3 regions of the Mesorhizobium sp. BR1-1-4 genome follow, and region 3 is predicted to be linked to each of the others. Evidence: predicted binding sites of a transcription regulator. Region 3 holds the regulator's gene; each other region holds the start of a gene.
The links. Region 3 encodes PhoB, which activates phosphate uptake and scavenging genes when phosphate is short. Its sites were predicted from a motif close to TGTCATNNANCTGTCAT; they were not measured.
Positions count from the first base shown of each region.

Region 1: the regulator PhoB is predicted to act here: its motif matches at 5,893-5,909, upstream of LB571_RS21665 (DUF1045 domain-containing protein).
Region 2: the regulator PhoB is predicted to act here: its motif matches at 7,386-7,402, upstream of phnF (phosphonate metabolism transcriptional regulator PhnF).

Region 1 covers NZ_JAIUIB010000010.1:63,847-73,419, forward strand. Annotated here, with positions in the region: gene LB571_RS21640 (bifunctional 5-dehydro-2-deoxygluconokinase/5-dehydro-2-deoxyphosphogluconate aldolase) at 1-1,617, shown strand, start outside; gene iolD (3D-(3,5/4)-trihydroxycyclohexane-1,2-dione acylhydrolase (decyclizing)) at 1,656-3,506, shown strand; gene iolE (myo-inosose-2 dehydratase) at 3,614-4,531, shown strand; gene LB571_RS21655 (DUF3329 domain-containing protein) at 4,595-4,807, shown strand; gene iolB (5-deoxy-glucuronate isomerase) at 4,984-5,796, shown strand; gene LB571_RS21665 (DUF1045 domain-containing protein) at 5,949-6,656, shown strand; gene LB571_RS21670 (alpha-D-ribose 1-methylphosphonate 5-triphosphate diphosphatase) at 6,692-7,831, shown strand; gene phnN (phosphonate metabolism protein/1,5-bisphosphokinase (PRPP-forming) PhnN) at 7,828-8,457, shown strand; gene LB571_RS21680 (COG4280 domain-containing protein) at 8,590-9,345, shown strand; gene LB571_RS21685 (hypothetical protein) at 9,342-9,557, shown strand.
Region 2 covers NZ_JAIUIB010000007.1:45,078-54,650, reverse strand. Annotated here, with positions in the region: gene LB571_RS16615 (UxaA family hydrolase) at 1-479, shown strand, start outside; gene LB571_RS16610 (aldo/keto reductase) at 541-1,539, shown strand; gene LB571_RS16605 (ABC transporter substrate-binding protein) at 1,875-2,867, shown strand; gene LB571_RS16600 (sugar ABC transporter ATP-binding protein) at 3,021-4,574, shown strand; gene LB571_RS16595 (ABC transporter permease) at 4,571-5,536, shown strand; gene LB571_RS16590 (zinc-binding alcohol dehydrogenase family protein) at 5,601-6,617, shown strand; gene phnF (phosphonate metabolism transcriptional regulator PhnF) at 6,620-7,369, opposite strand; gene phnG (phosphonate C-P lyase system protein PhnG) at 7,481-7,942, shown strand; gene phnH (phosphonate C-P lyase system protein PhnH) at 7,942-8,553, shown strand; gene LB571_RS16570 (carbon-phosphorus lyase complex subunit PhnI) at 8,555-9,573, shown strand, end outside.
Region 3 covers NZ_JAIUIB010000001.1:69,286-78,858, forward strand. Annotated here, with positions in the region: gene LB571_RS00335 (ATP-binding cassette domain-containing protein) at 1-195, opposite strand, end outside; gene LB571_RS00340 (sugar ABC transporter permease) at 206-1,558, opposite strand; gene xylF (D-xylose ABC transporter substrate-binding protein) at 1,795-2,835, opposite strand; gene LB571_RS00350 (ROK family protein) at 3,100-4,335, shown strand; gene phoB (phosphate regulon transcriptional regulator PhoB) at 4,338-5,027, opposite strand; gene phoU (phosphate signaling complex protein PhoU) at 5,047-5,754, opposite strand; gene pstB (phosphate ABC transporter ATP-binding protein PstB) at 5,780-6,583, opposite strand; gene pstA (phosphate ABC transporter permease PstA) at 6,580-7,431, opposite strand; gene pstC (phosphate ABC transporter permease subunit PstC) at 7,435-8,418, opposite strand; gene pstS (phosphate ABC transporter substrate-binding protein PstS) at 8,485-9,540, opposite strand.

The DNA of each region.
Region 1 (9,573 bases), on a different contig from region 3:
AGCGAAGGCGTTTCGCCGATGATTTTCTACCGATCCGACTGTGCCGACATGGCGCTGGCCGAGGAGGATATCGACGAAGCGTTTATTGCCTCGGCCCGTTCGATCGTCGTCACCGGCACGCATTTTTCCCGCCCCAACAGCGATGCCGCCCAGCGCAAGGCGATCCGCATCATGAAGGCCAGGGGTGGCAAGGTCGTGTTCGATATCGACTATCGCCCGAATTTGTGGGGCCTTGCCGGCCACGCCGAAGGCTTTGAGCGCTATGTCAAATCCGACCGCGTCTCGGCCCAGTTGAAGACGGTGCTGCCCGATTGCGACCTCATCGTCGGCACCGAGGAAGAGATCATGATCGCGTCCGGCGCTGACGACTGCCTGAGCGCGCTGAAGACGATCCGCTCCCTGTCCTCGGCCACCATCGTCCTGAAGCGCGGCGCCATGGGCTGCATCGTCTATGACGGACCGATCAGCGACGATCTCGAGGACGGCGTCGTCGGCAAGGGTTTCCCGATCGAGATCTACAATGTGCTGGGCGCCGGTGACGCCTTCATGTCCGGTCTGCTGCGCGGCTGGCTCGGCGGTGAAAGCCTTGCCACGGCGGCGACCTGGGCCAATGCCTGCGGCGCCTTCGCCGTGTCGCGGCTGCTCTGCGCGCCGGAATATCCGACCTTCGAGGAGCTGCGGTTCTTCCTCGAGAACGGCAGCAAGCATCGCGCGCTGCGCAAGGACGAGGCGATCAATCACATCCATTGGGCAACCACACGCCGGCGCGACATCCCCTCGCTGATGGCGCTCGCCTGCGACCACCGTGTGCAGCTCGAGGATGTGGCGGCCAAGACCGGCGCCGATCCGGCGCGCATCCGCGATTTCAAGGTGCTGGCGGTCAAGGCAGCGGCCAAGGTCGCCGCCGGCCGCGACGGCTATGGCATGCTGATTGACGAGAAACATGGCCGCGAGGCGATGTTCGAATTCGCTCGCCACCCCTTCGCCTGGCTTGGACGCCCGGTGGAACTGCCGGGCTCGCGGCCGCTGCGCTTCGAATTCTCGCAGGACATCGGCTCGCAGCTTACCGAATGGCCCGTCGATCACTGCATCAAGTGCCTGTGCTTTTATCATCCCGACGATCCGGCGGAACTGAAGGAAGAACAGCAGCAGAAGCTGCGCGCGCTGTTCGAGGCCGCGCGCAAAGTTGGACGCGAACTTCTCATCGAGATCATCGCCGGCAAGCACGGCAAGCTCGACGACACGACGATCCCGCGCGCGCTGGAGGAACTCTATGCGCTCGGCATCAAGCCGGACTGGTGGAAGCTCGAACCGCAGGCGTCGAGCGGCGCGTGGGCCAAGATCGAGGCGGTGATCCTGAAGCACGATCCCTGGTGCCGGGGCATCGTGCTGCTTGGCCTGGAGGCGCCGCAGGACGAGTTGGAGGCCGCTTTTGCCGCCACGGCCAACGCGCCCATCGTCAAGGGCTTTGCCGTCGGGCGCACCATCTTCGTCCACGCAGCCGAACAATGGCTGGCCGGCAGGATGTCCGACGACGAGGCTGTCGCCGACATGGCGTCGCGCTTCGAACAGTTGACGGAAGCGTGGCTTGCCGCGCGCGGCCGCAAGGCGGCATAACGAGGCGCAACGGCGTAGGGACTGCGGAGGAAAACACCATGAGCAAGACAATCCGCCTGACGATGGCGCAGGCGCTGACCCGCTTCCTGTCCCGCCAGGTGACCGAGATCGACGGGAGAAAAACGCCAATCTTCGGCGGCGTCTGGGCGATCTTCGGCCACGGCAATGTCGCCGGCATCGGCGAGGCGCTCTACCAGGTGCGCGACGAGTTGCCGACCTTCCGCGCCCACAACGAGCAGGCGATGGCGCATGCGGCGATCGCCTATGGCAAGGCCAATTTCCGCCGCCGCTTCATGGCCGCGACCTCTTCGATCGGCCCTGGCGCGCTGAACATGGTGACGGCGGCGGCCCTCGCCCACGTAAACAGGTTGCCCGTCCTGTTTTTGCCGGGCGACGTCTTTGCCAACCGCATTCCCGATCCCGTGCTGCAGCAGGCCGAGGATTTTTCCGACGGCACGGCGACGGTCAACGACTGCTTCCGCCCGGTGTCGCGCTATTTCGACCGCATCACCCGGCCGGAGCAGATCATCCCGGCGCTGAGCCGCGCCATGCAGGTGCTGACCGATCCGGCCGAATGCGGCCCGGTGACTTTGTCGCTTTGCCAGGACGTGCAGGCCGAGGCCTATGACTATCCCGAGAGTTTCTTTGCCGAGCGGATCTGGCGCCAGCGCCGGCCGCGTCCGGACCGTGACGAACTGGCGGCGGCCGTGGCGGCGCTCAAGGGAGCCAGGAAGCCGCTGATCATCGCCGGCGGCGGCGTGCTCTACTCCCAGGCTTCCGACGAACTGGCCAAGTTCGCCCAAGCCGCCGGCATTCCGGTCTGCGAAACGCAAGGCGGCAAGTCCTCGCTGCCGGACGATCACCAACTCAACATGGCAGCGGTCGGTGTTACCGGCACTTCGGCCGCCAACCGGCTGGCGGAAGAGGCCGACGTCGTGCTCGCCATCGGCACGCGGCTGCAGGATTTCACCACCGGCTCGTGGGCGCTGTTCAAGAATTCCGGCAAGACCATCATCGGGCTCAACGTGCAGCCCTTCGATGCCGGCAAGCACCGGGCGCTGCCGCTGGTCGCGGATGCCTGGGAAGGGCTGGCCGAGTTGGGAACCGCGCTGCAAGGCTGGAAAGCGCCTGCCGCCTGGACCGACAATGCGGCCGCCGGCAAGAAGGCCTGGCAGGCCGACGCGGCCAAGGTGACGGCATCGACCAACGCTGCTTTCCCCTCGGATGCGCAGGTGATCGGCGCCGTTCAGCGCGCCATGGGCTCAGGCGTGACGCTGCTGCATGCGGCAGGCGGCCTTCCCGGCGAACTGCACAAGCTCTGGCAGGCCGGTGCGCCCGGCTCCTACCACGCCGAATATGGCTTCTCGACCATGGGTTACGAGATCGCCGGCGGGCTCGGCACCAAGATGGCCAAGCCCGACGAGGAGGTCGTCGTCATGATCGGCGACGGCTCCTATTTGATGCTCAACTCCGAGATCGCCACCTCGGTGATGCTCGGCCTGAAGCTGACCGTAGTGCTGCTCGACAATAGGGGTTTTGGCTGCATCAACCGGCTGCAGATGGCCACCGGCGGCGCCAACTTCAACAATCTCTTGCAGGACTCGCGCCACGAAATCCTGCCCGACATCGACTTTGCCGCGCATGCGGCGAGCATGGGCGCGATATCAGAGAAAGTGCCGTCGATCGCCGAGCTGGAAAACGCGCTGCAAAAAGCCAGGAAGAACGACCGCACCACCGTGCTGGTCATCGACACCGATCCGTTGGTTTCGACCGATGCCGGCGGCCATTGGTGGGACGTGGCGGTGCCCGAGGTCTCGGCGCGGCCTCAAGTGAACGCCGCGCGCAAGGCCTATGACGAGAAGCGGCGGATGCAGAGCGTCGGCGATTGACGCCAGCTCCCTTCTCCCGGTCACTATACGGGGAGAAGGTGCGGGCATGCGGATGAGGGGCGGCGCTAGCGCCAAAAAAATTGAACTGTCTAATCCGGAGTGACGACTTGAAAGCCAAATTGGGCATGTCCCCCATCGCGTGGTGGAACGACGATCTTGCCGAACTAAGCGATGACGTGTCGCTGGAGGAATGTCTGCGCCAGTCGCGCTCTGCCGGCTTCACCGGCATGGAGATGGGCCGGCGCTTTCCCAACGACCCCGCCATCATGCTGCCGATCCTGAAGGCCGCCGACGTGACGCTGTGCGGCGGCTGGTTCTCGGGCACGCTGGTCGATGAGGAGATGGCTGCCAACAAGGACCGCATCCAGCCGATGATCGACCTGTTCAAGGCGGTCGACGCGCCCTGCATCGTCTATGGCGAGGTCGGCCGCTCGATCCAGGGCGACCGTTCCAAGCCGCTCGCCACCAAGCCGAAGCTGACTGGCGACGAGATGAAGGCCTACGCGCGGCGCCTGACCGAATTCGGCGAATGGTGCGCCGAGCAAGGCATGCCGCTGTCCTATCACCATCACATGGCGGCCGTGGTCGAGACCGAGCCGGAGCTCGACGCCTTCATGCGCCATTCCGGCGAAGGCATCCCACTGCTGCTCGATGCCGGACACCTCGCCTTTGCCGGCGGCGACGTGCTGCGCGCCATCGACAACCACCACAAGCGCATCAGCCACGTCCATGTGAAGGACGTGCGCATGGGCGTGATCGAGAAGCTCGACCGTACGAAGCAGTCCTTCCTCGATGCCGTGGCGCTCGGCGCCTTCACCGTCCCGGGCGACGGTTCGCTCGATTTCGGCGCCATCGTGCAGCGCTTCGCCGACCACGGCTATGAAGGCTGGTTCGTGGTCGAGGCCGAGCAGGACCCGAAGAAGAACCCGCCGCTGAAGATGGCGCAGGTTGGCCACAAGGAGCTGATGCGGGTGATGACATCAGCCGGCTACACGGTGGAGACGCAAGGGTTTCCGAATGCCTGAAGACTGGATTAGCCGTGACGCGCGGTCTATCTGAGGACAGGCTGCTGAATTTCGGATGGCGCGATGAAAGACTATGAACACCCGTTCTTCCGCCCGCTGTGGCGGCGCATCGCCGTCGTGGCCGTCTGCCTCATCTGGTCGGTCATCGAGTTCGCCACCGGCACGCCGTTCTGGGGCGTCATCGCGCTCGGCTTTGCCGGCTACGGCGCCTGGCAATTTTTTTATCTTTATAAGCCGGCCGACGAGACGAAGCCTCCGGCCGATCCGAAGGAATAGGCGGTCCATGGCGCGAGCAGTTTTGTGGATTGGATACTGCGAGCGTAACGGATCGCACACGTCGGCGATTGGCCGAAACGCCCCTCGCTTCGTCATCCTAGGGTCTTCGCGACGGAGCTTCGCTCCTGCTCCGCCCCAGGATGACGAAGTTGGAAGGCTAGGATAGGAGAGACAAAATGTCGAAACTGCTCGTCAAGGCCGACAAGGGCCATGGCCGCGTCGCCCATGTGACGCCGAAAAGCGCCGGCTGGACCTATGTCGGTTTCGACCTGCATCGGCTGAAGCCGGGCGAAAGCGCCTCGGGAAAGACGGACGACCGCGAAGTCTGCCTGGTGTTCGTGACCGGCAAGGGTACCGCGAAAGCCGGCGGCAAGGATCTCGGCCTGCTCGGCGAGCGCATGTCGCCCTTCGATGGCAAGCCGTGGTCGGTCTACGTGCCGCAGGGATCGGACTGGTCGGTAACGGCCGATACCGAGCTGGAACTTGGCGTCTGCTCGGCGCCTGGTCTTGGCGGTGGCCTGCCGGTCCGGGTGATCGGACCGGACGATCTCGGCCAGGAGGTGCGCGGCAAGGGCACCAATACGCGCTACGTCACCAACATCCTGCCGGAAGGCCAGCCGGCCGACTCGTTGCTGGTCGTCGAGGTCATCACGCCCGGCGGTCACACGTCGAGCTACCCGCCGCACAAGCATGACCAGGACAATCTGCCTGCCGAATCCTATCTGGAGGAAACCTACTACCATCGCCTCAACCCGCCGCAGGGCTTTGCCTTCCAGCGCGTCTACACCGATGCCGACAAAAGCGGACATCGTGCGCTGGACGAAGCCATGGCGATCGAGGACGGCGATGTGGTGCTGGTGCCCAAGGGCTATCACCCCTGTGCCGCCTGCCACGGCTATGACCTCTATTATCTCAATGTGATGGCCGGACCGAAGCGGACCTGGAAATTCCACAATGCGCCCGAGCACGAATGGTTGATGAAGGCCTGACCGTCTCGCGTTTCCGGCCGAACTTATTGGTCCAGCTGGGAAAAATCGTCGGCTAAGGACCCTAGGGGTCGATTTGCCTTCTAAAACCCGTCAAAGCTTCGTCAATCCGTCATGGAAATCACCTATGGCAGCAGTTCTGACGAGGACTTCCCATGCGTTATGCCATTTATTTCACCCCCCGGCAGGACGAGCCGCTGGCGCGCATCGCCGCCGACTGGCTGGGCCGCGATCCGTTCGGTGCCGCGACCAGGCCGGTTGAGGCCGTTGCCGATCTGTCGGCGGCGGAAGTGGCCTTCCACACCGCCTCGGCACGCCGCTACGGCTTTCACGCGACGCTGAAGGCGCCCTTCCACCTGGCTGCCACGGAGACCGAGACCTCGCTGCGCGCGGCGCTGGATCATTTTGCCGAGGTTACGCCTGTCGTCACGATCCCGCGCCTGGTCGTCAGCCAGATCGACAGCTTCTTCGCGCTGGTGCCGGAAGGGCCGCTGCCGCCGCTCAACCGCTTCGCCGACAATGTGGTACGCGATTTCGACCGGTTTCGCGCGCCGCTGTCCGAGGCCGAGATCGAGCGGCGCAGCCCGGATTCGCTGAAGCCGGCCGAGTTTCGCAATCTCTGCCAATGGGGCTATCCCTATGTCTTCGAGACCTTCCGCTTCCACATGACCCTGTCCGGCCGGGCCGGCCCACAGGAAAGCCCTCGCCTGCGCGCGGCGATCGACAGCCTGTTCGCCGATGTGTTGCGCCAGCCCGTGCTCGTGGACGCGCTGACATTGTTCGTCGAACCCGAACCCGGCGCGCCATTCATGGTGCTTTCCCAGCACGCGCTCGGACGCCGCCCGGCCCGAAGAATCGCCTGAACGAACCCGACCGTAAGAACCAAGGACTACCCGCAATGACCGCCGAAACCGTTCTTTCCAACGCCCGCATCGTTCTTGCCGACGAGATCGTCGAAGGCTCACTGGTGCTGCGCGACGGCTTGATCGCCGGCATCGATGCCGGTTGTGCCCGGACCGGCGAGGACATGGGCGGCGACTTCATCATTCCAGGGCTGGTCGAACTCCACACCGACCATCTCGAGGGCCATTATGCGCCGCGGCCGAAAGTGCGCTGGAATCCGATCGCCGCGGTGCTCGCCCACGACGCGCAGGTGGCGACCGCCGGCATCACGACCGTGCTCGATGCCTTGCGCGTCGGCATGGACGAGGACGCCGACCTGACATTGGACGACATTCGCAAGCTGGCCGATGCGATCGAGGACAGCGTCGCGCAGGATCGTCTGCGGGCCGATCACTTCCTGCATCTTCGCTGCGAGGTTTCAGCGCCGGATTGCCTCAACGCATTCGCCAATTTCGACGGTGACGAACGGGTCAAGCTGGCGTCGCTGATGGACCACGCGCCGGGCCAGCGCCAGTTCGTCAACCTTGAAACCTATGCCTACTACTACCAGCGCAAGCTGAAACTCTCGGATCGCGATTTCCAGAAATTCTGCGAGAAGCGGATGGACGAATCGGCACGCAACTCCGGGCCGAACCGCGTCTTCATCGCCGCCGCCTGCCGGGAGCGCGGCATCGTGCTCGCCAGCCATGACGACGCGACGTCGGCTCATGTCGACGAGGCCATCGAGCAGGGCGTTCGGGTCGCCGAGTTCCCGACCACCGAGGAAGCGGCGCGGGCCTCGAAGGCCGCCGGGCTCGGCGTGCTGATGGGCGCGCCCAATGTCATGCGCGGCGCCTCGCATTCGGGCAATGTCTCGGCACGCACCTTGGCCAGCGATGGCCTGCTCGACATCCTGTCGTCCGACTACATTCCCTTCAGCCTGATCCAGTCGGCCTTCTTCCTGGGCGACATGGTGGAAGGCATTTCGCTGCCGCAGGCCGTCGCCATGGTTTCCAAGAACCCGGCGCAGGCAGTCGGCCTCGACGACCGCGGCGTCATCGAGCAGGGTCGTCGCGCCGATCTGGTGCGCGTGCGCGTCGACGATCATGTTCCGGTCGTGCGCACCGTCTGGCGGCAGGGGCGCCGGGTGGCATGATGGTGTCGGCCTCGATCGAGCGCGAACTGTCCGCCGAAACCTTTCCGATCCGTCACGGCGTCTTTGTCGCCGTCGTGGGCCCCAGCGGTGCCGGCAAGGACACGGTGATCGGCTACGCCAAGGCGCTGTTTGCCGACGAGACGCAGCTGGAGTTCGTGCGCCGCGTCATCACCAGGCCGAGCGATGCGGCGAGCGAGGACCACGATACGCTGGCCGACGCCGCCTTCGCCGAGGCCGATGCCGACGGCGCTTTCGCCGTCTCCTGGGAAGCGCATGGCCTGCGCTATGGCCTGCCTGCCGATGTCGACTGGTCTGTTTCCAATGGACATGTCGCCGTCGCCAACGTCTCGCGCGCGATCATCCCCACCTTGCGCGAGCGCTATGCCAATCTGGCGATCGTCGAGATCACCGCTTCGCCCGAGGTGCTGGCCGAGCGGCTGGCCATGCGCGGTCGCGAGTCGCGCGGCGAGGTGCTGGCGCGGCTGGCGCGCAGCGCCAATATGAGCTTGTCCGGCCCTGGCGTCACCTCGATCGACAACAGCGGTCCGCGCGAAGTGGCCGGCGAGCGTTTCGCCGAAGTGCTGCGCAAGGCCATGGCGTTTTCCGACATGTCGGGCCTGATCTGATCCGGACTTGTTTCATCCGCCTGCTTGCGCTGTCGCTGGAAATGCTCCGGGCTGCTGGCCGCATAGGGTGATTCTGGATTACGCTCCGGGAATTCGCCCCGGGAATCAGGGGCGAGCCAGACAGGAAGCTTCATGCAGACACTGACACCCATCCTCTCGACAGTCACGGCGGCATTTCTCGCCTCCCTGGTCGAGGTCGTCGAAGCTTTCACCATCGTGCTCGCGGTGGGGGTGACACGCAGCTGGCGCCCGGCATTGACCGGCGCCGCGCTGGCGCTGGCGGTGCTGGCGGCCCTGGTGCTGGCCTTCGGCCCGCTGCTGGCGCTGGTCCCGATCACCACCCTGCAGTTCGTCGTCGGGGTGCTGCTCATCCTGTTTGGCATGCGCTGGCTGCGAAAAGCCATCCTGCGCAGCGTCGGCGTCATTGCCCTGCATGACGAGGAAGCGGCCTTCGCCAAGGAAACCGCGGCCCTGCACCGGCAGGCCGCCGACCGGCGCGCCGACTACCTCGCCGGGCTGGCCTCGTTCAAGGCGGTGCTGCTCGAGGGTGTCGAGGTGGTGTTCATCGTCATTGCCGTCGGCGCCGCGCATGGGCAGACATTTTACGCCAGCATGGGTGCGCTGGCGGCTTTCGTCCTGGTGATGCTTGTCGGCCTGGCCGTCCACCGGCCGCTGGCGCGCGTGCCCGAGAATGCGCTCAAATTCGTGGTCGGGCTGATGCTGACCAGCTTTGGTATCTTCTGGACCGGCGAAGGCATCGGCGCCGATTGGCCTGGCGCCGATCTTGCCCTGCTGGCCATCTTCGCCATCGTCGCGCTAGCGTCCTTCGCCATGGTGCGCTGGCTGCGCGGCATCAGTCCAACGGCAGCCGGAGGGCTCGCCCGATGAACGTCCTTCGTCTCGTTGCCAGGGAAGTCTTCGGCATGTTCGTCGATGACGGCAATCTGGCGCTGCTGGCGCTGGTCCTGGTGGCCGCCGTGACCGCGGCGGTGAAGTTGCTCGCGCTGCCGCCGCTGCTTGGCGGTGGGCTGTTGCTGGTCGGCTGCCTTGCCATCCTGTTGCAAAGCGTTCGCCGCGCCGCACGCCAGAGCGGCAGGTAATTTCAGCCAAAGCCGC
Region 2 (9,573 bases), on a different contig from region 3:
ACAATCCGTCGCCCGGCAACAAGCGCGGCGGCCTAACCACCATCCTGGAAAAGTCGCTGGGCGCGGTCGCCAAGGGCGGCCAGACGCCGCTTAACGGCGTCTTCGGCTACGCCGAGAAGGTCACCGGCAATGGGCTGGTGTTCATGGATACGCCCGGCTACGACCCGGTCTCTGCCACCGGTCAGGTCGCGGGCGGCGCCAATGTCATCGTCTTCACCACCGGCCGCGGCTCCTGCTTCGGCTGCCGGCCGACCCCCTCGATCAAGGTCGCCACCAACTCGACCATGTATCACCAGATGGAAGAGGACATGGACGTCAATTGCGGCGTCATCGCCTCCGGCGAAAAGACCATTGCCGGCATGGGCCGCGAGATCTTCGAACTGATCGTCGAGACGGCTTCGGGCCGGAAGACCAAGAGCGAGGATTTTGGCTACGGGGACAACGAATTCGTGCCCTGGCATCTCGGCGCGACGCTCTGATTTCGATTGATATCTGATAGACTGCCCGGCCGGACAAGTGGCCGGGATAGGGAGGTTGCGCATGGAAAAACGCCGCATCGGCCAGACCGCGTTGGAGGTCACCGAAGTCAGTTTCGGCGGCGCCGCGATCGGCGGCCTCTACCGGGCGTGTTCGCGCGAAGCGGCGATGGAAACGCTGCAGGGCGCGTGGGAGGCGGGCCTGCGCTATTTCGACACCGCGCCCTTCTACGGTTTCGGCCTGTCGGAACGGCGCTTCGGCGATTTCCTGCGCTACAAGCCACGTGATTCCTATGTGTTGTCGACCAAGGTCGGCCGCCTGCTTCACCCGGTGCCCGAAGATCAGGTGCCAGACCACTCCTATGTCGATCCGCTGCCCTTCGCGCTGGACTACGACTATTCCTATGACGGCATCATGCGCTCGGTCGAGTTCAGCTATGCGCGCCTTGGGCTAAACAGGATAGACATCCTGTTTGTCCACGATATCGGCGTTTACACGCACGGTGTCGAGAAAACCAAATTGCACTTTCGCCAGTTGATGGACGGCGGCCTCAAGGCGCTCGAGGAGCTGAAGCGGGCCGGCACGATTTCCGCCTACGGGCTCGGCGTCAATGAAGTCCAGATCTGCCTCGACGTGATGCGCCGCGCGCCGCTCGACTGCATCCTGCTCGCCAGCCGCTATTCCTTGCTCGACCGCAGCGCGGAAGCCGAATTGCTGCCGCTGTGCCGGGCGCAACGCACCTCGCTTGTCATTGGCGGGGTTTTCAACTCAGGCATATTGGCGACCGGGCCGGTGCAAGGGGCGCATTTCGACTACCAGCCCGCCAGCCGCGATGTTCTCGACCGTGTCGACGCCATGGAGAAGATCGCCGCTGAAGGTGGCTACCCGCTGCCCGCCGCCGCGTTCCAGTTTCCTTTGCACGAACCCGCGGTCGCCACTGTGCTGACCGGTACCGCAAAATTGGCAAACCTGACGCGCAACCTCGAACTGCTCGATATCGACGTGCCGGAGACGGACTATGCCAGGTATCGTCCCTACACGGTGGTGCAGGAACTGCATTGAAGCGCATCTTCGCGATGTGCACGGGCGCGCGACCCGCCTTCGCGATGTCGCGATCCAGAGAAGAATGAATATTCCATGTTGACTGATCTATGGAATTAATATTCCATACCTTCACAGAACGGAAACGGGAGCGCCTGACCGCGACAAGGGAGAGCCGCCGCTGGGGGAGTCATTGTCGGGCAGTTGGAGAACTGGCTGAAACACCGCTTGCATCGGCTGGATCGATGCACTATCAAAACGGTGCAACTGTTTTTTATTGATAAAGTTCTGTTTGGGCCACGCCTATCCGGACGGAGCTTCCGTTAACGTTCACCGGGCGACTTAGGGAGGATCCTATGAAATTCGTGACCAACATTCTCAACCGCCGCGCCGTCATGGCCCTGGCGGCAGCATCGATGCTCACCGGCGTCATGCATACCGCACCGGTTTCGGCGGCGGATGTGACCATCCCGATCATTGTCAAGGACACCACGTCCTTCTACTGGCAGATCGTTCTGGCCGGCGCCCGCAAGGCCGGCAAGGATCTCGGCATCAACGTGCCGGAACTCGGCGCCCAGGCCGAGACTGACGTCAACGGCCAGGTCTCGATCCTCGAGAACGCCGTCGCCAGCAACCCGGCCGCGATCGTGATCGCGCCCACCGAGTTCAAGGCGCTGGGCAAGCCGATCGATGAAGCGGCCGCCAAGGTCAAGGTCATCGGCATCGACTCCGGCGCCGACTCCAAGGCCTTCACCTCGTTCCTGACCACCGACAACGTGCAGGGCGGACGCGTCGCCGCGGACGGCCTTGCCGCCGCCATCGGCGCCGCCAATGGCGGCAAGATCGAGGGCGACGTCGCCCTGATCACCAACGCTCCCGGCGCCGGCTCGCTCGAACAGCGCAAGCAGGGCTTCACCGAGCAGCTCAAGGCAAAATATCCCGGCCTGAAGCTGGTCGCCGACAAATACGCCGACGGCCAGGCCACCACCGGCCTCAACATCGCCACCGACCTGATCACCGCCAATCCGAACCTCAAGGGCATCTTCGCCTCTAACCTGATCATGGCACAGGGCGTCGGCCAGGCCGTCGCCGAGAACAACCTTGGCGGCAAGCTGGCGCTGGTCGGCTTCGACAGCGACGAGAAGCTGATCAAGTTCCTCAACGACGGCGTCATTTCCGCCCTCGTCGTCCAGGATCCCTACCGGATGGGCTATGACGGCATCAAGACCGCGCTCGCCGCCTCGAAGGGCGAGAAGGTCGAGGCCAATGTGGACACCGGCGCCAATCTGGTGACCAAGGCCAATATGAAGGACCCTAAGATCGACGCGCTGCTCAATCCCAAGCTCTAAGCAGCCGGCGTTCAAAACCGCTTCCGGGGCCAGAGGCCCCGGAAGCATCCGCCGCCAAAGCGGCTTGGCGATCAGCCCGTTTGGCCGGGCTGCCTGAAAGACGACCGCAGCCTCGCCGAATGCCAACCGCGAGGCCAATCTGGGAGGATTGTCATGACGCCGACGGCGCAGGAACTGCATCCGGCCCCCGTGCTGGAACCTGGCAGGACCATCCTCGAACTGCGCGGGCTGGAAAAACGCTACCCCGGCACCCATGCGCTGAAGCCGGTCAATCTCGCCTTCAAGTCAGGCGAAATCCACGCCATCGTCGGAGAGAACGGCGCCGGCAAATCGACCCTCATCAAACTCCTGACCGGCGTCATGCCGCGCACCTCTGGCGAGGTCCTCTGGGAAGGCCAGCCGGCAGCCCTGGCGACGCCGCATGAAGCGATGGCGCTCGGCATCAATGCCGTGCACCAGGAAGTCGTGCTGTGCCGTCACCTGACGGTCGCCGCCAACATGTTCCTTGGCGAGGAAAATTCCCGTTTCGGCATCCTGCAGCAGCGCGCCATGGTCAGGGAAGCGCAGACGATCATCGACGATCTCGGCTTCGACCTGCCGGCGCATGTCGTGCTGGGTGATCTCACCATCGGCCAGCAACAGCTGATCGCCGCTGCCCGCGCCACGGTGCGCGGCACCAAATTCCTGATCTTCGACGAACCCACGGCCTACCTCACCCGCAAGGAGGCCGACCAGCTTTTCACGCTGATCCGGCGCCTGAAGGGTGAAGGCGTGACGATCATCTACATCAGCCATCGCATGGAGGAGGTCTTCGAACTCGCCGACCGGGTTTCCGTGCTGCGCGACGGCACGCTGGTCGGCACACGCAATATCGCCGAGACCAATGATGCCGAGCTGGTCAAGATGATGATCAACCGCTCTATCGAACAGGTCTATCACAAGGAGCATTTCACGCCGGGCGCTCCGATCGTCGAAACAAGGAACCTGTCGGGCAAAGGCTTCGAGAACATCTCGATGATGGTGCGTGCCGGTGAGATCGTCGGCCTCTACGGACTGATCGGCGCCGGCCGCAGCGAGTTCGTCACCTCGCTCTATGGACGTCATAAGAAGTCGGCCGGCCAGATCCTGTGGGAAGGCAAGGACGTCCAGATCAACTCCGAGCACGACGCCATCAAGCTCGGCATGGCACTGGCGCCGGAAAGCCGCCGCGACCAGGGCCTTTGCCTCAATCTGCCGGTCGGCCTCAACCTCAATTTGCCGATCTACAAGCGCATCTCCAGCAATCTGTTGATCTCGAACGCGAAAGAGAAGGCCGAGGCCGACCGTCAGATCGCCGGCCTGAGGATCAAGACGCCGACGCGCGGGGCGCTGGCGTCGAGCCTTTCGGGTGGCAACCAGCAGAAGATCGTCATCGGCAGATGGCTGGCGCACGGCGCCAAGCTGTTCATCTTCGACGAGCCGACGGTCGGCGTCGATGTCGGCACCAAGGCGGAGATCTATCGCCTGTTCGGCGAGCTGTTGTCGAAGGGCGCCGGCATCATCCTGATCTCGTCCTATTTGCCGGAGGTCTACGAACTGGCCGACACGCTGCACGTGTTCCGGCGCGGCAAGCTGGTGGCCACGCACGGGTTCCACACCGCCAGTCACGAGGACATTCTCACGCAGGCGCTCGCCGAGAAACAAGAAAAACTGGGAGGACAGACATGAGCATCGAGGCGATCCCCGCCGAAAAACCGAAGCGCAACTACAACGTCCTGTTCGGGCTGACGCTGCTGGCGCTGCTGGTGCTGCTCTGGATCGTCCTGTCCCTGGCGACGCCAAGCTTCGCCTCGGGTAACAACATCGCCAATCTTCTGCGGCAGGGCTCGATGATCGCCATCATGGCGGTCGGCCAGACCTTCGTCATCATCACCGGCGGCATCGATCTGTCGGTCGGCGCGGTGGTCGGCTTCGCCACCGTCGTCGTCGCCATGCTGATCAATGCCGGCGTTCCGATCGCGGTCGCCATCCTGATCACCTTGCTCGTCGGTGTCGCCATCGGCCTTTTCCATGGCTTCGGCATCGTCAAGATGGGCTTGCCGCCGTTCATCATCACGCTGGCGACGCTGACCTCGCTGCGCGGCATCGGCCTTTTGATGACCAACGGCAACTCGATCAACATCAACAGCGACAGCTTTACCGCCTTCTCGCGCAATTCCTTTATCGGCATCCCCAATTTGTTCTGGATGGTGATCCTGGTGGGTGTGCCCGCCTATGTCTTCCTGCATCACAGCCGTTGGGGCCGCTACCTCTTTTCGGTCGGCTCCAACGCCGAGGCCTCGCGCCTGTCCGGCGTCAATGTCCAGCGCACCATCTACATGGCTTATACGCTGTCCGGCCTGTGCGCGGCCTTCGTCGGCGTGCTGCTCGCCGCCCGCATCGGCATCGGCAACCCGACCCAGGCCGAGGGCTGGGAACTGCAGGCGATCGCCTCTTCGGTCATCGGCGGCACCTCGCTGTTCGGCGCGGTCGGCTCGGTGCACGGGCCGCTGCTTGGCGCCTTCATCCTGGCCACCATCAACAACGGCGCCAACCTGCTCAACGTCAACTCGTTCTGGCAGCGCATCATCACCGGCGCGCTGATCATCATCATCGTCTACTTCGACGGACTGCGCCGCCGCGGCAAATGACGCATTCCAATCGATCGCCGGCTTGGCGCGGGCCGGCGATTTCTTGAACAGACTGGATCAAAGCATGAAAGCCGTCGTCTGCCGCTCGCCCGGCGACCTTGCTGTCGAAGACCACCCGGCTCCCGGCGCCCCACCTCCCGGCTGGGCTCTGGTGGCGGTCAGCCATGTTGGCATCTGTGGCACCGACTACCATATCTTCGAGGGCAAGCACCCGTTCCTCGTCTATCCCCGCATCATGGGCCATGAGGTCTCCGGCACCGTGATCGAGCGGGGCGAAGGCGTCGACCTCGCCCTTGGCGAACCGGTGATCATCAACCCCTACCTTTCCTGCGGCAAATGCATCGCCTGCCGGCACGGCAAGCCCAATTGCTGTGTCAGGATCGAAGTGCTCGGCGTGCACCGCGACGGCGCGATGTGCGAACAGGTCCTGGTGCCGGCTAAGAATCTCTATCCCACCAACGGCCTGTCGCTCGCCGACGCCGCCGCCGTCGAATTCCTGGCCATCGGGGCGCATGCCGTCCGGCGCGCCCGGGCCGAGCCTGGCGCCCGCACCCTGGTCATCGGCGCCGGCCCGATCGGGCTCGGCACCGCTATCTTCGCCCGCATTGCCGGGTTGGACGTGACACTTCTCGACATGAGCACCGAAAGACTGGTCTTCGCGGCGAGTGAACTCGGCTTTTCGATTCTCGACGGCTCGCAAGGACCCGTGTCCGATCTGGTGCGTGATGCGACCGACGGCGAAGGCTTCGACGTGGTCTTCGACGCCACCGGCAACACGCGATCGGTTCAATCTGCCTTTGCCCACGTCGCGCATGGCGGAGCGCTGGTGCTGGTCAGCGTCGTCAAGGACGATATTGTTTTTTCCGATCCCGAGTTCCACAAGCGAGAAATGACATTGATCGGCAGCCGCAATGCGTTGCGCGCCGACTTCGACCATGTCGCGGCCTCGATCCGCAATGGTGCCGTGCCGTTGGCCAAGCTTGTCACCCACCGCACCACGCTGGCCGATACGCCAGGAGATCTCGCACGCTGGGCGCATGAAAAGTCGGGCCTGATCAAGGCCGTGATCGAGATCGGATAGCCCTACAGCGCCGACAGCTTCAACTCCACCCGCTCGGCCGGAAAACGCGACTCCGAAAACTGGATCGGCTGGCCGTCGGGTGTGACGTTGACCGCAACCGTGACCAGCACGATGGCGCCCGGCTGCAGATCGAGATCGGCGAGATCGGCGGCGTCGGCATGGCGCGCCGAGAGCACGGTCGATTGCCTGAGATAATCGTCGATACCGAAACGTGCGAGCGAGGCGGTGATAGAACCGGTTTGCGCCATCGCCTTGTCGATGCCGGCAAAGCGCCGGGCATCGAACCATCCAGCGGCGCGCGACACTGGCCGTCCGTCAGCCTCGCCGCGTGTCTCCAACCGGATCACCTCGGCACCCCTGGCAAGGCCAAGGCCTTCGGCCACGCGCTGGCTGGCGGGCTCGACCGACGAAGCGAGCAGCACGATGTGCCGTTCCGACGTCTGCCCCTGCAGGCCAGCCGAAAAGCGTGTCCGCGCGCCAATCGGATAGGACAGCCGCTTGCGTGACAGGACGAAGGTGCCGCGTCCCTGCTCGGCCCGCAGCACGCCCTCCTGCACGAGGGCCGATATGGCGCTGCGTACGGTGTGACGGTTGACGCCGTAGCGCTCGGCCAGCGCGACTTCGGGCGGCAGCGCGGCGTTTTCGGCGAAATCGCCGGCGGCGATGGATTGCAGGATCCTGTCGGCGATCTGGCGCCACAGTGAGACGCCGCTGCGCCGCTCGATGCTGTCGGCCACATCATGCCCGATCATGTTTTGCCCCCCGGCCTGTCACGCACCCGTCATGGACTCGCGTTAGGTAATATGTATAATTTGTATAGTTGTCTATATCAATAGACAAATTTAGCTGAGAGGAAGTTGGCGATGCGAGGACAGGAAGGCCGCGACCAGGCCGAGCGCAAGGCCGCCATGGCGACGCTGGCGCAATCGAGCGGCGACGACATCGTGCGGCTCTGGAACGAGTCCGGCCTGCCTTCGCAAGCCGAACTTCTGCGCGGTCCCGAGACGGGCCTGGTCACGCTGCGTGGCCGCATCGGCGGCGGCGGCGCGCCCTTCAATGTCGGCGAGGCGACCGTCACGCGTGCCACTGTCCGGCTGCCATCCGGGCAGGTCGGCCATTGCTACGCGCTTGGCCGCGACAAGCAGAAGGCGAAGCTGGGAGCAATAGCCGACGCGCTCTGGCAGGACCCTGCCCGCCGCACCGAGGTCGAGACCAGGCTGATCGCGCCTTTGCGGTCGGCGCTTGCCGCTGCCCAGGAAAAACGCCGCGCCGAGACGGCGGCAACGAAGGTGGATTTCTTCACCATGGTTCGCGGAGAAGATTGATGGATATCGCTGCGCAATCGATCGAGGGCGGTTTCGCCGATCCGGTCTTCAACGCTCAGACCGTGTTTCGGGCCGTCATGGATGCCATAGCGCGGCCGGGCAGTGTCCACCCCTTGCCACCCCTGGCCCGCCCACCGGCTCCGCTCTCGGCGACGTCGGGCGCCGTAGCACTGGCGCTATGCGACAACGACACGCCGCTCTGGCTCGACCCTCCCCTGCATGCCTCCGCCGCGATCGGGTCCTGGCTTGGTTTCCACACAGGCGCGCCGCTGGCCAACACGCCGGCCGACGCGCATTTCGCGTTTGTTGCCACGCCGGCCGAGATGATGGCGCTCGACGGTTTTTCGCAGGGCACGCAGGATTATCCCGACCGATCGACGACGCTGATCCTGCAGGTCGGCGACCTCGTTTCAGGCACTCCGTTACTGCTGGAAGGCCCGGGCATCGAAACCAGCGCCACGATCGCGCCGGCACGGATGCCGCGCCATTTCGTCGAGCAGTGGAAGCAGAATATCAGGCGCTTTCCGCGCGGCGTCGACATCATCCTCGCCACATCGGACGGCATAGCCTGCCTGCCGCGCACGACGCGCATCAAGACGATGGAGGTGTAAAATGTATGTCGCGGTAAAAGGCGGCGAGGCCGCCATTGCCAACGCCCACAGCCTGCTCGCCGATCGCCGGCGCGGCGACCGCTCGGTGCCCGCACTTCGCCTCGACCAGATCGTCGAACAGCTGGCGCTCGGCGTCGACAGGGTGATGAGCGAAGGCTCGCTCTATGACCGTGAACTGGCCGCGCTAGCCATCGTTCAGGCGCGCGGCGACATGATCGAGGCGATCTTCCTGGTCCGCGCCTATCGCACAACGCTGCCGCGCTTCGGCTACAGCAAGCCGATCGACACCGGCGCCATGCTGGTCGAACGGCGCGTCTCGGCGACCTACAAGGATCTGCCAGGCGGCCAGTTGCTCGGCCCGACCTTCGACTACACGCATCGGCTGCTCGACCCTGAACTTGCCGCTGGCGCCGATGTCGCCGAGCCCTTGCAGCGCGAGACGGAAGCGCAGGCGATGCCGCGCGTCTCGGCGATCCTCGCCCGTGAAGGTCTGATCGAACCGGATGGCCAGATGCCGCAGGACCATGTGCCCGGCGACATCACCCGCGAGCCGCTGGAATTCCCGATGGCGCGCGACATCCGCCTGCAGGCACTGTCGCGCGGCGACGAGGGTTTTCTGCTGGCGCTCGGCTATTCCACCCAGCGCGGCTATGCCCGCAACCATCCCTTCGTCGGCGAAATCCGCATCGGCGAGGTCGAACTGGAACTCGACGTTCCCGAACTGCCCTTCGCCGTGCCGCTCGGCACGGTGCGCGTCACCGAATGCCAGATGGTCAACCAGTTCAAGGGCTCGGCCAAGGCGCCGCCGCAATTCACCCGCGGCTACGGCCTCGTCTTCGGCCAGAGCGAACGCAAGGCGATGGCCATGGCGCTCTGCGACCGCGCCTTGCGCGCCTCCGAGCTCGGCGAGGATATCGTCGCCGCCGCCCAGGACGAGGAGTTCGTCATCTCGCACTCCGACAATGTCCAGGCCACCGGCTTCGTCGAGCACCTGAAGCTGCCGCACTACGTCGACTTCCA
Region 3 (9,573 bases):
GATCTTGATCAGCGTCGACTTGCCGGCGCCGTTGTGGCCGAGCAGTGCCACGACCTCGCCGGGGAAAAGATCGATCGAGGCGTCGTCGACGGCGCGGATGCCGCCGAAGGCGATCGAGATGTTGCGCATGTCGACCAGCGGCGTGCCAGTGGGCGCAGTTGTGAGGGCCCTTACGGGAGCGGTTTTGTCAGCCATGGTCGTATCCCTAAACCCGCTTGCGATAGACGGTGTCGAGCCAGACGGCGATGACCAGCACGGCGCCGACGACGATGCTCTGCAACGGCGAATCGACACCGAGCAGCACCATGCCCGACTGCAGCGACTGCATCAGCAATGCACCGAGCATGGCGCCGATGATGGTTCCCGAGCCGCCGGCAAGCGAGGTGCCGCCGATGACGGCCGCGGCAATGACCAGCAGCTCATCCAATGTTCCCAGCACATTGGTGGACGAGTTCTGCCGGGCCGACGAAATGGCGGCGGCGATCGTGGCCAGCACGCCCATGATCATGAACACCTTCATGGTGATCCAGCGCGTGTTGATGCCGGCGAGATTGGCCGCTTCCGGATTGCCGCCGATAGCAAAGACATAACGGCCGAAACGGGTGCGGTTGGTGATGAAGGTCATGACCAGACCGACGGCGACCGCCATCAGCACCGGTATGGCGATGCCGTGGGCGATGAACAGCCCGCCCTCCGGCACGGTGATGTTGTTGGCGGCCGCGTACCGGTTCACGATCCCGATCGGCCATGGATAGGAGTTGGCTAGCCAGACCGCGCCCATGATGACGGCGCAGGTGACGACGCCGAGCAGCGTCTCGGCCCAGATCGGCCGCAGGGGGAAGCGGAAGCGCTTGCGCTGGACCCGCCCGTTGAACAGCGCGAACACGACGGCCAGGCAGGCGACGATGCCGACGACCCAGCTCCAGGTGGCGCCGATCGATCCGGCCGGTCCGCCGCCCATAAGCTGGAACGTGGCGTCGAGCGGTGCCACCGTCTGGCCTGACGTGACCCACCAGGCGGCGCCGCGCCAGACCAGCAGGCCACCCAGCGTGACGATGAAGGCCGGCACTTCGAGATAGGCGATGACGAAGCCCTGGAAGGCGCCGATCAAAAGCCCGAGCGCCAGACCGATCACCAGTGCCAGGACCCAGATCCATGGGTTGCCGAGTTCAAGTCCTACGAACCGAACCAGGAAATGTACCTGCGCAAAGCCCATGACCATGCCGATCAAGCCCTCGGCGGAACCGACGGACAGGTCGATGTTGCGCATGACGATGACCAGCACCATGCCGCAGGCCATGATGGCGACCGCGGACGTCTGCACCGACAGGTTCCACAGATTGCGTGGCGTGAGGAACGTGCGGCTGTCGAAATCGAGCGGATTGACACCAAGACGCAGGCTCGAAATCACATGCAGCGCGACCCAGATCAGCAGCAGCGCGCCGATCATGCCGAGCATGCGGGTATCGATCTCGGTCGCCTTCAGGAAACGCGCGACCGCGCCGAGTTCCGACGCACGCGCCGTATCGGCCTGCGAGGTTGAGGTCGTGTCGGTCATGATGTCCTCCCAGCGGCTTGCCGTCTGACGCGGAGCCGGACCAGAGCCCAGAAGTTAGCCGCCAGCGGCGGAAACACAAATCTTGTCGGGAAAACGCCGCGGCTTGGAAGCAATTCCAGGAAAAGTGCGTAAGGGTTTTTGTCCGGAATTGCGAAGACAAGGAAATTGGAACGGCCAGTGTTCAGAACACTGACCGTTCCACGCCGCGGCGTTTCCGATTTTTCAGGCGATCAAGCTCAGTTGCAGGCCGCGACGCTGCCCGCGGCAACGCCCGTGCAGACTTCGTCCTTCTTGATCCAGCCGGCGTCGATGACGAGGTTGAGATTGTCCTTGGTGATGGCCACCGGGGTCAAGAACAGCGACTTTACGGTGTTGCCGCCAGGCGTCGTGAAGTCCTTCACGCCGGCGATGTCGGTCATCTTCTTGCCGTCGGCGAGTTGCGAGGCGATCTCGGCGGCGTTCTTGCCGAGTTCGCGCGCGTCCTTCCACACGGATACGGTCTGGGTGCCGAGCGCGATGCGGTTGAGCGCGGCGTGGTCGCCGTCCTGGCCGGAGACCGGCACGGTGCCGGCGAGCCCCTGCGCCGTCAGCGCCGCGACGACGCCGCCGGCGGTGCCGTCATTGGCGGCGACCACGGCGTCGACCTTATTGTCGTTGGCGGTGAGGAACTGTTCCATGTTCTTCTGGGCGTTGGCGGGCAGCCAGCCGTCTGTATAGGCTTCGCCGACATTCTTGATCTTGCCGCTGTCTATGGCCGCTTTCAGCACTTCCATCGAGCCCGAGAACAGGAAGTCGGCATTCGGATCGGCGCCCGAGCCCTTGATGAAGACGTAATTGCCCTCAGGCTTCACCTTGAACACTTCGCGGGCCTGCATGCGGCCGACTTCCTTGTTGTCGAAGGTCAGGTAGAAGACGTCCTTGTTCTCGATCAGCCGGTCATAGCCGACGACCGGAATGCCCTCGTCGAGCGCCTTCTGTACCGCCGGGCCGATGGCCGACGCGTCCTGCGCCAGGATGATCAGCGAATTGGCACCCTGCGAAATCAGGCTCTCGACATCGGTCAGCTGCTTGCCGGGATTGGACTGCGCATCGGCGGAAATGTACTTGTCGCCCGCGGCCTCGATCGCCTTCTTCATGGCCGCCTCGTCGGTCTTCCAGCGCTCCTCCTGGAAGTTGGACCACGACACGCCGATGACCTTGCCCTTCGCCTGCGCGACCGACGCCAGCGTCAGCGACATGGCGACACCCGCCAGAATGGCGACTGTGAATCTCTTCATGATATCCTCCCTGCGCCCGCGTGTGGCGCGACCAAACTGGCCCTAAGGCCGGCACAAAGGCCCTATTTTTTCGAGCCTCGAAAAAACACTGGTCCATCGCCTGAGCACTGTCAACATTGATTCTGACGCATTTTGAGGTGCCAGAAGCCTTTTTTCGAGCCCCGCAATAAATAAATGACAGCCCCAGCCGCTTCTGCCAGTATTCGACCCGTTGCCGGAGGTGTTCGAGGGGGCGTCAAGAACCACGGCGACGGGGAGGGAATGATGTCGGTCGGAATCCGCCACGACGATCTGCGCCGGCGCAACCGCGCAATGGTGATTGGAGCCGTGCGCCGGGGTGGCCAGCCCTCGCGCACCGAGATCGCCGCTACTACCGCCCTCAGCCACTCGACCATATCGGCGATATCAGCCGACCTGATCGGCGAAGGTATCCTGAGCGAAGGCAAGCCGAACGAGGCCGGCTCACTGAAACGCGGCCGGCCGCAGGTGGGCCTTTGTCTCAACCCCGAGGCCGCGGCGGTCATGACCGTGGTGCTGTCGCTGAATTTCCTCTCCGTCGCCGTCATCGACTACGCCGGCCAGGTGATATCGGAGGAGCAGCGCCGGCTGGACACGCTGACCATGTCGCGCGAGGCGCTGATCGGCGAATGCGTGGCCATCGTCCGGCGCCGCCTCGAGGATCCCGACCTCGATGTCGCCAGCATTGCCCGCATCGCGCTGGCGATCCAGGGCATCACAGACACCGAGGCGCGCGCCATGCTGTGGTCGCCGATCACGCCGCAGACGGACATTGCCTTCGCCGATATACTCGAAGCCGAATTCGGCATCCCCGCCACCATGGAGAACGACTGCAACATGATGGCTGTGGCGCTGCGCTGGCGCGACCCCGAGCGCTACCGCGACGACTTCATCGCCATCCTGCTCTCGCACGGCATCGGCATGGGCCTGGTGCTGAAGGGCGAGCTGTTCACCGGCACCCATTCCTCCGGCGGCGAGTTCGGCCACATGATCCATCGCCCGGGCGGCGCGCTCTGCCGCTGCGGGCGGCGCGGCTGCGTCGAGGCCTATGCCGGCAACTATGCCATCTGGCGTAATGCAGGACAGATGGGTGAGGACGCCAAACCGGTCGACGTCAGCGACGCCGACATGCGCGCATTGGCGGCCACGGCGCGCGAAAGAGACGGACCGGAGCGCGAGGCCTATCGCAAGGCCGGCGAGGCGCTGGGCTATGGCCTTGGCAGCTTGTTCGCGCTGATCGATCCGGCGCCCGTTGCGATGGTCGGCGTCAGCGCCGCCGCCTTCGATCTGATCGAGCCGGCCTTGCGCGAGGCCATCGCCCAGACCGCCGGCGGCCAGCATTCGACGTCGATTTCCTTCGATACAGAGCCGAACGAATTGCCGCTGATCCGCGAGGGCTGCGCCATGCGCGCGCTCACCTTCGTCGACCAGGAGATCTTCGCGCCGGGTGTGCAGGTGAGATCCGGCAAGAACGTGGCCTGATCTCAGTCCTCGCGAATCGCGTAGCCTGCGCCACGGATGGTGCGTATCACATCGGGCATGCGGCCATTGTTGACCGCCTTGCGAAGGCGCCCGACATGCACATCCACGGTGCGCTCGTCGATGTAGATCGTCTCGCCCCAGACATTGTCGAGCAACTGGCTGCGCGAGAACACGCGGCCAGGATGGCGCATCATGAATTCGAGCAGCCTGAACTCGGTCGGTCCGAGCCGGATCTCGCTCTTCTTGCGATAGACCCGGTGCGATTCGCGGTCGAGCACGATGTCGCCGACCTTGAGCACGCTGGACAGCACTTCCGGTTTGGCGCGGCGCAGCAGCGCCTTGACCCGGGCCATGAATTCCGGCGTCGAGAACGGCTTGACCAGATAGTCGTCGGCGCCGGTCGAGAGGCCGCGCACGCGATCGCTCTCCTCGCCGCGCGCCGTCAGCATGATGATCGGCAATCGCTCCGTCTCGGGCCGCATGCGCAGGCGCCGACAGAGTTCGATGCCGGAAACCGCCGGCACCATCCAGTCGAGCACCAGCAGGTCGGGCACGTTTTCCTGGAGGCGTATCTCGGCTTCGTCGCCGCGTGTCACCACCTCGACCTGGTAACCCTCGGACTCCAGGTTGTAGCGGAGGAGCACGCCTAGCGGCTCCTCGTCCTCCACCACCATGATGCGTGGCGCGATCATCGATCGATCATCCCTGCCGTCAAGCCGCCGGCACCGACATCGCCGTCTCGTCCTGCTTCGGACGGTTGGCGGGCAGTTGCGTGCCGGTCAGCACATAATACGCATTCTCGGCGATGTTGGTCACATGGTCGCCGATGCGTTCGAGATTCTTGGCGCAGAACAAAAGATGCGTGCAAGCCGTGATGTTGCGGGGATCCTCCATCATGTAAGTCAGGAGTTCGCGGAAGACCGAAGTGTATTTGACGTCGATGCGTTCGTCGTCATTCCTGAGCTTGGCGAGGGCGGCGGCATCGCCGGCCGCATATTCCTCGACGACGCCCTGCACCTGGATCAGCACCAGCTGCGCCATGGAGTCGATGGAATGCGACAAGTCGCGCGGCGTGGCGGTGAGGCCGACCGAGCCGACGCGCTTGGCGATGTTCTTGGCAAGGTCGCCGATGCGTTCGAGATCGCCCGCCATGCGGATCGAGCCGACGACATGACGCAGATCGTCGGCCATCGGCTGGCGCTTGGCGATCAGGGTGATGGCGCGATCATCGAGTTCGCGCTGGCGCGCGTCCATGATGGCGTCGTCGGAGACGACGCGCTGTGCCAGCGCGTTGTCGGAATTCAGCAGCGCCTTGGTGGCGCCGCCGACCATCGTGCCGGCGAGATCGCCCATGTCGCTGATCAGCTTGCTGATCTGTCCGAGATCCTCGTCGAAGGCTGCGACTGTGTGTTCGGCCATGATCCTGGTCCTCGTATGCGTGAGATCAGCCGAAGCGGCCGGTGATGTAGTCCTGCGTGCGCTTCTCGCGAGGCGACGTGAAGATCTTCTCGGTCTTGTCGAATTCGACCAGCTCGCCCAGATACATGAAAGCCGTCTGCTTCGAGACGCGCGCGGCCTGCTGCATGTTGTGGGTGACGATGACGATCGTGTAGTCGGCCTGCAACTCGTCGATCAATTCCTCGATCTTGGCGGTCGACAATGGGTCGAGCGCCGAGGCCGGCTCGTCGAGCAGGATGACCTCCGGCTTGACCGCCACGGTGCGGGCGATGCAAAGCCGCTGCTGCTGGCCGCCCGACAGGCTGAGGCCGCTGGCGTTGAGCTTGTCCTTGACTTCGTTCCACAGCGCGGCGCGTTTCAACGCCTGCTCGACACGGCCGTCCATCTCGGCCTTGCCGATCTTCTCGTAGAGGCGGACGCCGAAGGCGATGTTCTCATAGATCGACATCGGGAACGGCGTCGGCTTCTGGAACACCATGCCGATCTTGGTGCGCAACAGGTTGAGGTCCTGCGAGCGGTCGAGAACGTTCTGGCCGTCGAGCAGCACCTGACCCTCGGCGGTCTGCTTGGGGTAGAGCTCGTAGATGCGGTTGAAGACGCGCAGCAGCGTCGACTTTCCGCAACCCGACGGTCCGATGAAGGCCGTCACGCTGCGCTCGGGCAGCGACAAGGTGATGTCTTTCAGCGCCTTCGACTGGCCGTAGTAGAAATTGAGGTTCTTGACCTCGATCTTCGCCTTGGCGGCTGCCTCTGTCGCAATCGTCATGTCTGGAGACAACATCTGGCTCATTTGTCCTCTCTGCGTCCGGTCAGGCTGCGCGCAAAGATGCTGAGCGCGAGAACCGTCAATGTGATTATGAGTGCGCCGGTCCACGCCAGTTGCTGCCACTCCTCGTAAGGGCTGAGAGCGAACTGGAAGATGGTCACCGGCAGGCTGGCCATCGGCGCATTGAGATTGCTCGACCAGAACTGGTTGTTGAGCGCTGTGAAGAGTAGCGGCGCCGTCTCGCCGGAAATGCGGGCAATGGCCAACAATATGCCGGTGACGATGCCGGACATCGCCGCGCGGTAGGCCACCGAACGGATCACCACCCAGCGCGGCGCGCCAATCGCCGTGCCGGCCTCGCGCAAAGCGTTCGGCACAAGGTTGAGCATGTCCTCGGTGGTACGCACCACGACGGGAATGACCAGGATGGCCAGTGCCACGGCACCGGCGATGGCCGAGAAATGCCCCATCGGCCGTACCATCAATTCGTAGACGAACAGGCCGATGATGATTGAGGGCGCCGACAGCAGGATGTCGTTGATAAAGCGCACCACGGTGGTGAGCTTCGAAAAGCGGCCATATTCGGCCATGTAGGTGCCGGCCAGCACGCCGATCGGCGTGCCGACGACGATGCCGATAATAGTCATCACGATGCTGCCGTAGATGGCGTTGAGCAGGCCACCGGCATCACCGGGCGGCGGGGTCATTTCCGTGAACACTGAGAGCGAAACGCCCGACAGGCCCTTATAGAGCAGCGCGCCGAGGATCAGCGCCAGCCAGGCAAGGCCGATGCCGGCGGCGACGACGCAGAGCGTCATCATCACGCCGTTCTTGCGCTTGCGGCTCTGGTGAAGCGATGCGGCTGTCGACATCGGTCAGACTCCGGTACGGGCATCGATGCGCATCAGCATGTAGCGGGCGATGGCAAGGATGAGGAAGGTGATGACGAACAGGATCAGGCCGAGCGCCACCAACGAGGAAGTGTAGAGATCGCCGACGGCTTCGGTGAATTCGTTGGCGATGGTTGCCGAGATCGTCGTTGCCGGCGCGAACAGCGAGGCGCTGATCCGGTGGGCGTTGCCGATGACGAAGGTGACCGCCATGGTTTCACCGAGTGCACGGCCGAGCGCAAGCATGACGCCGCCCATGATGCCGATGCGGGTGTAGGGGACGACGACCCGGCGTGTTACCTCCCAGGTCGTGCAGCCAATGCCGTAGGCGGACTCCTTCAGCACCGGCGGCACCGTATCGAACACATCCTTGGTGATCGAGGTGATGAAAGGCAGGATCATGATGGCCAGGATCATCGCCGAGGTCAGCAGGCCGATGCCATAAGGAGGCCCGGCAAACAGGCTGTTAAGGCCGGGAATGCCGTGGAACACGTTGATGATGAAAGGTTGCACTGTCGTCTGCAGGAACGGTGCCAGCACGAACAGGCCCCAGATGCCGTAGATGATCGAAGGAATGCCGGCCAGCAGTTCCACCGCCATGCCGATCGGGCGCCGAAGCGGACGCGGGCAAAGCTCGGTAAGAAAAATGGCGATGCCGATGCCGAGCGGCACAGCGATCAGGATGGCGATGGCCGAAGTGATGATGGTGCCATAGATCGGCGCCAGGGCGCCGAATTTCTCGGTGACGGGATTCCAGCTCTCGGTGGTCAGAAAGGAGAAGCCGAAGGTCGACAGTGCCTGCCAGGAACCGGCGAACAGCGAGATGGCGACGCCGCCGAGCAGCACCAGCACGAGAATGGCGGCGGCGCGGGTCAGCCCATGGAAGATCGAATCGGTCAACGCGAACCGTCTGACGGTGGCGTCGCGTGAACCTCGAATGGCTGGCAAGGCTTCGTGGGCAGCGCTCATGTCAAGCTCGGCTCTTTGTGTTGATTGAAAAGGAGCGCCGCGGGGCGGCGCTCCTCCAGAAAGATATTACTCGCCGGCGTAGACGGGCTTGCCGTCGGCCTTGATGTCGGCCTTCCACGAAGCCTTGATCAGGTCGACGACGCTATCGGGGATCGACACATAGTCGAGCGCCTTGGCGGTTTCCTTGCCGTCCTTGTAGGCCCAGGCAAAGAACTTGAGCGCTTCGCCGGTGGCTGCGGCATCGTCCGGGGTCTTGTGGATCAGCACCCAGGTCGAGGCAGCGATCGGCCAGGTGGCGTCGCCCGGCTCGTTGGTGATGATGACGTTGAAGTTCTTGGCGCCCTTGAAGTCGGCGTTCGAAGCAGCCGCGCCGAAGGATTCGAGCGACGGCTCGACGACCTTGCCGGCGGCGTTCAGCATCTTGGAGTAGGAGAGATTGTTCTGCTTGGCATAGGCATATTCGACATAGCCGATGCCGCCGTCGGTCTGCTTGACGGTGTTGGCAACGCCTTCGCTGCCCTTGGCGCCGACGCCGGTCGGCCATTCGACGGCCGTATCCGAGCCGACCTTGTCCTTCCAGTCGGGCGAGAGCTTCACGAGGTAGTCAGTGAAGTTGAAGGTCGTGCCCGAGCCGTCCGAACGATGAACGACGGCGATAGCGGTCGACGGCAGCTTAAGGTTCGGGTTCAGGGCCTTGATCGCGGCATCGTCCCAGGTGGTGATCGCGCCGAGATAGATCTGGGCCAGCGTCTTGCCGTCGAGGACGAGTTCGCCCGGCTTGATGCCCGTGAGGTTGACGATCGGCACGATGCCGCCCATCACCATCGGGAACTGCACGAGGCCGTTCTTTTCCAGATCGGCGTCGGACATCGGCTTGTCGGTGGCGCCGAAGGTCACGGTCTTGGCGATGACCTGCTTGATACCGCCGCCCGAACCGATCGACTGATAGTTGAGGCCGATGCCGGTGTCCTTCTTGTAGGTGTCGGCCCATTTGGCGAACACCGGATAGATGAAGGTCGAGCCGGCGCCGGAAAGGTCAGCTGCCATTGCTGCGGAAAGGGTGAGGGTGGACGCCGCAGCCATTGCAATCGCAACGGCCGCCGAGCGGATGAAATGTCTCATGTGGCCTGCTCCTGTTCGGAAGATGGTCTCTCG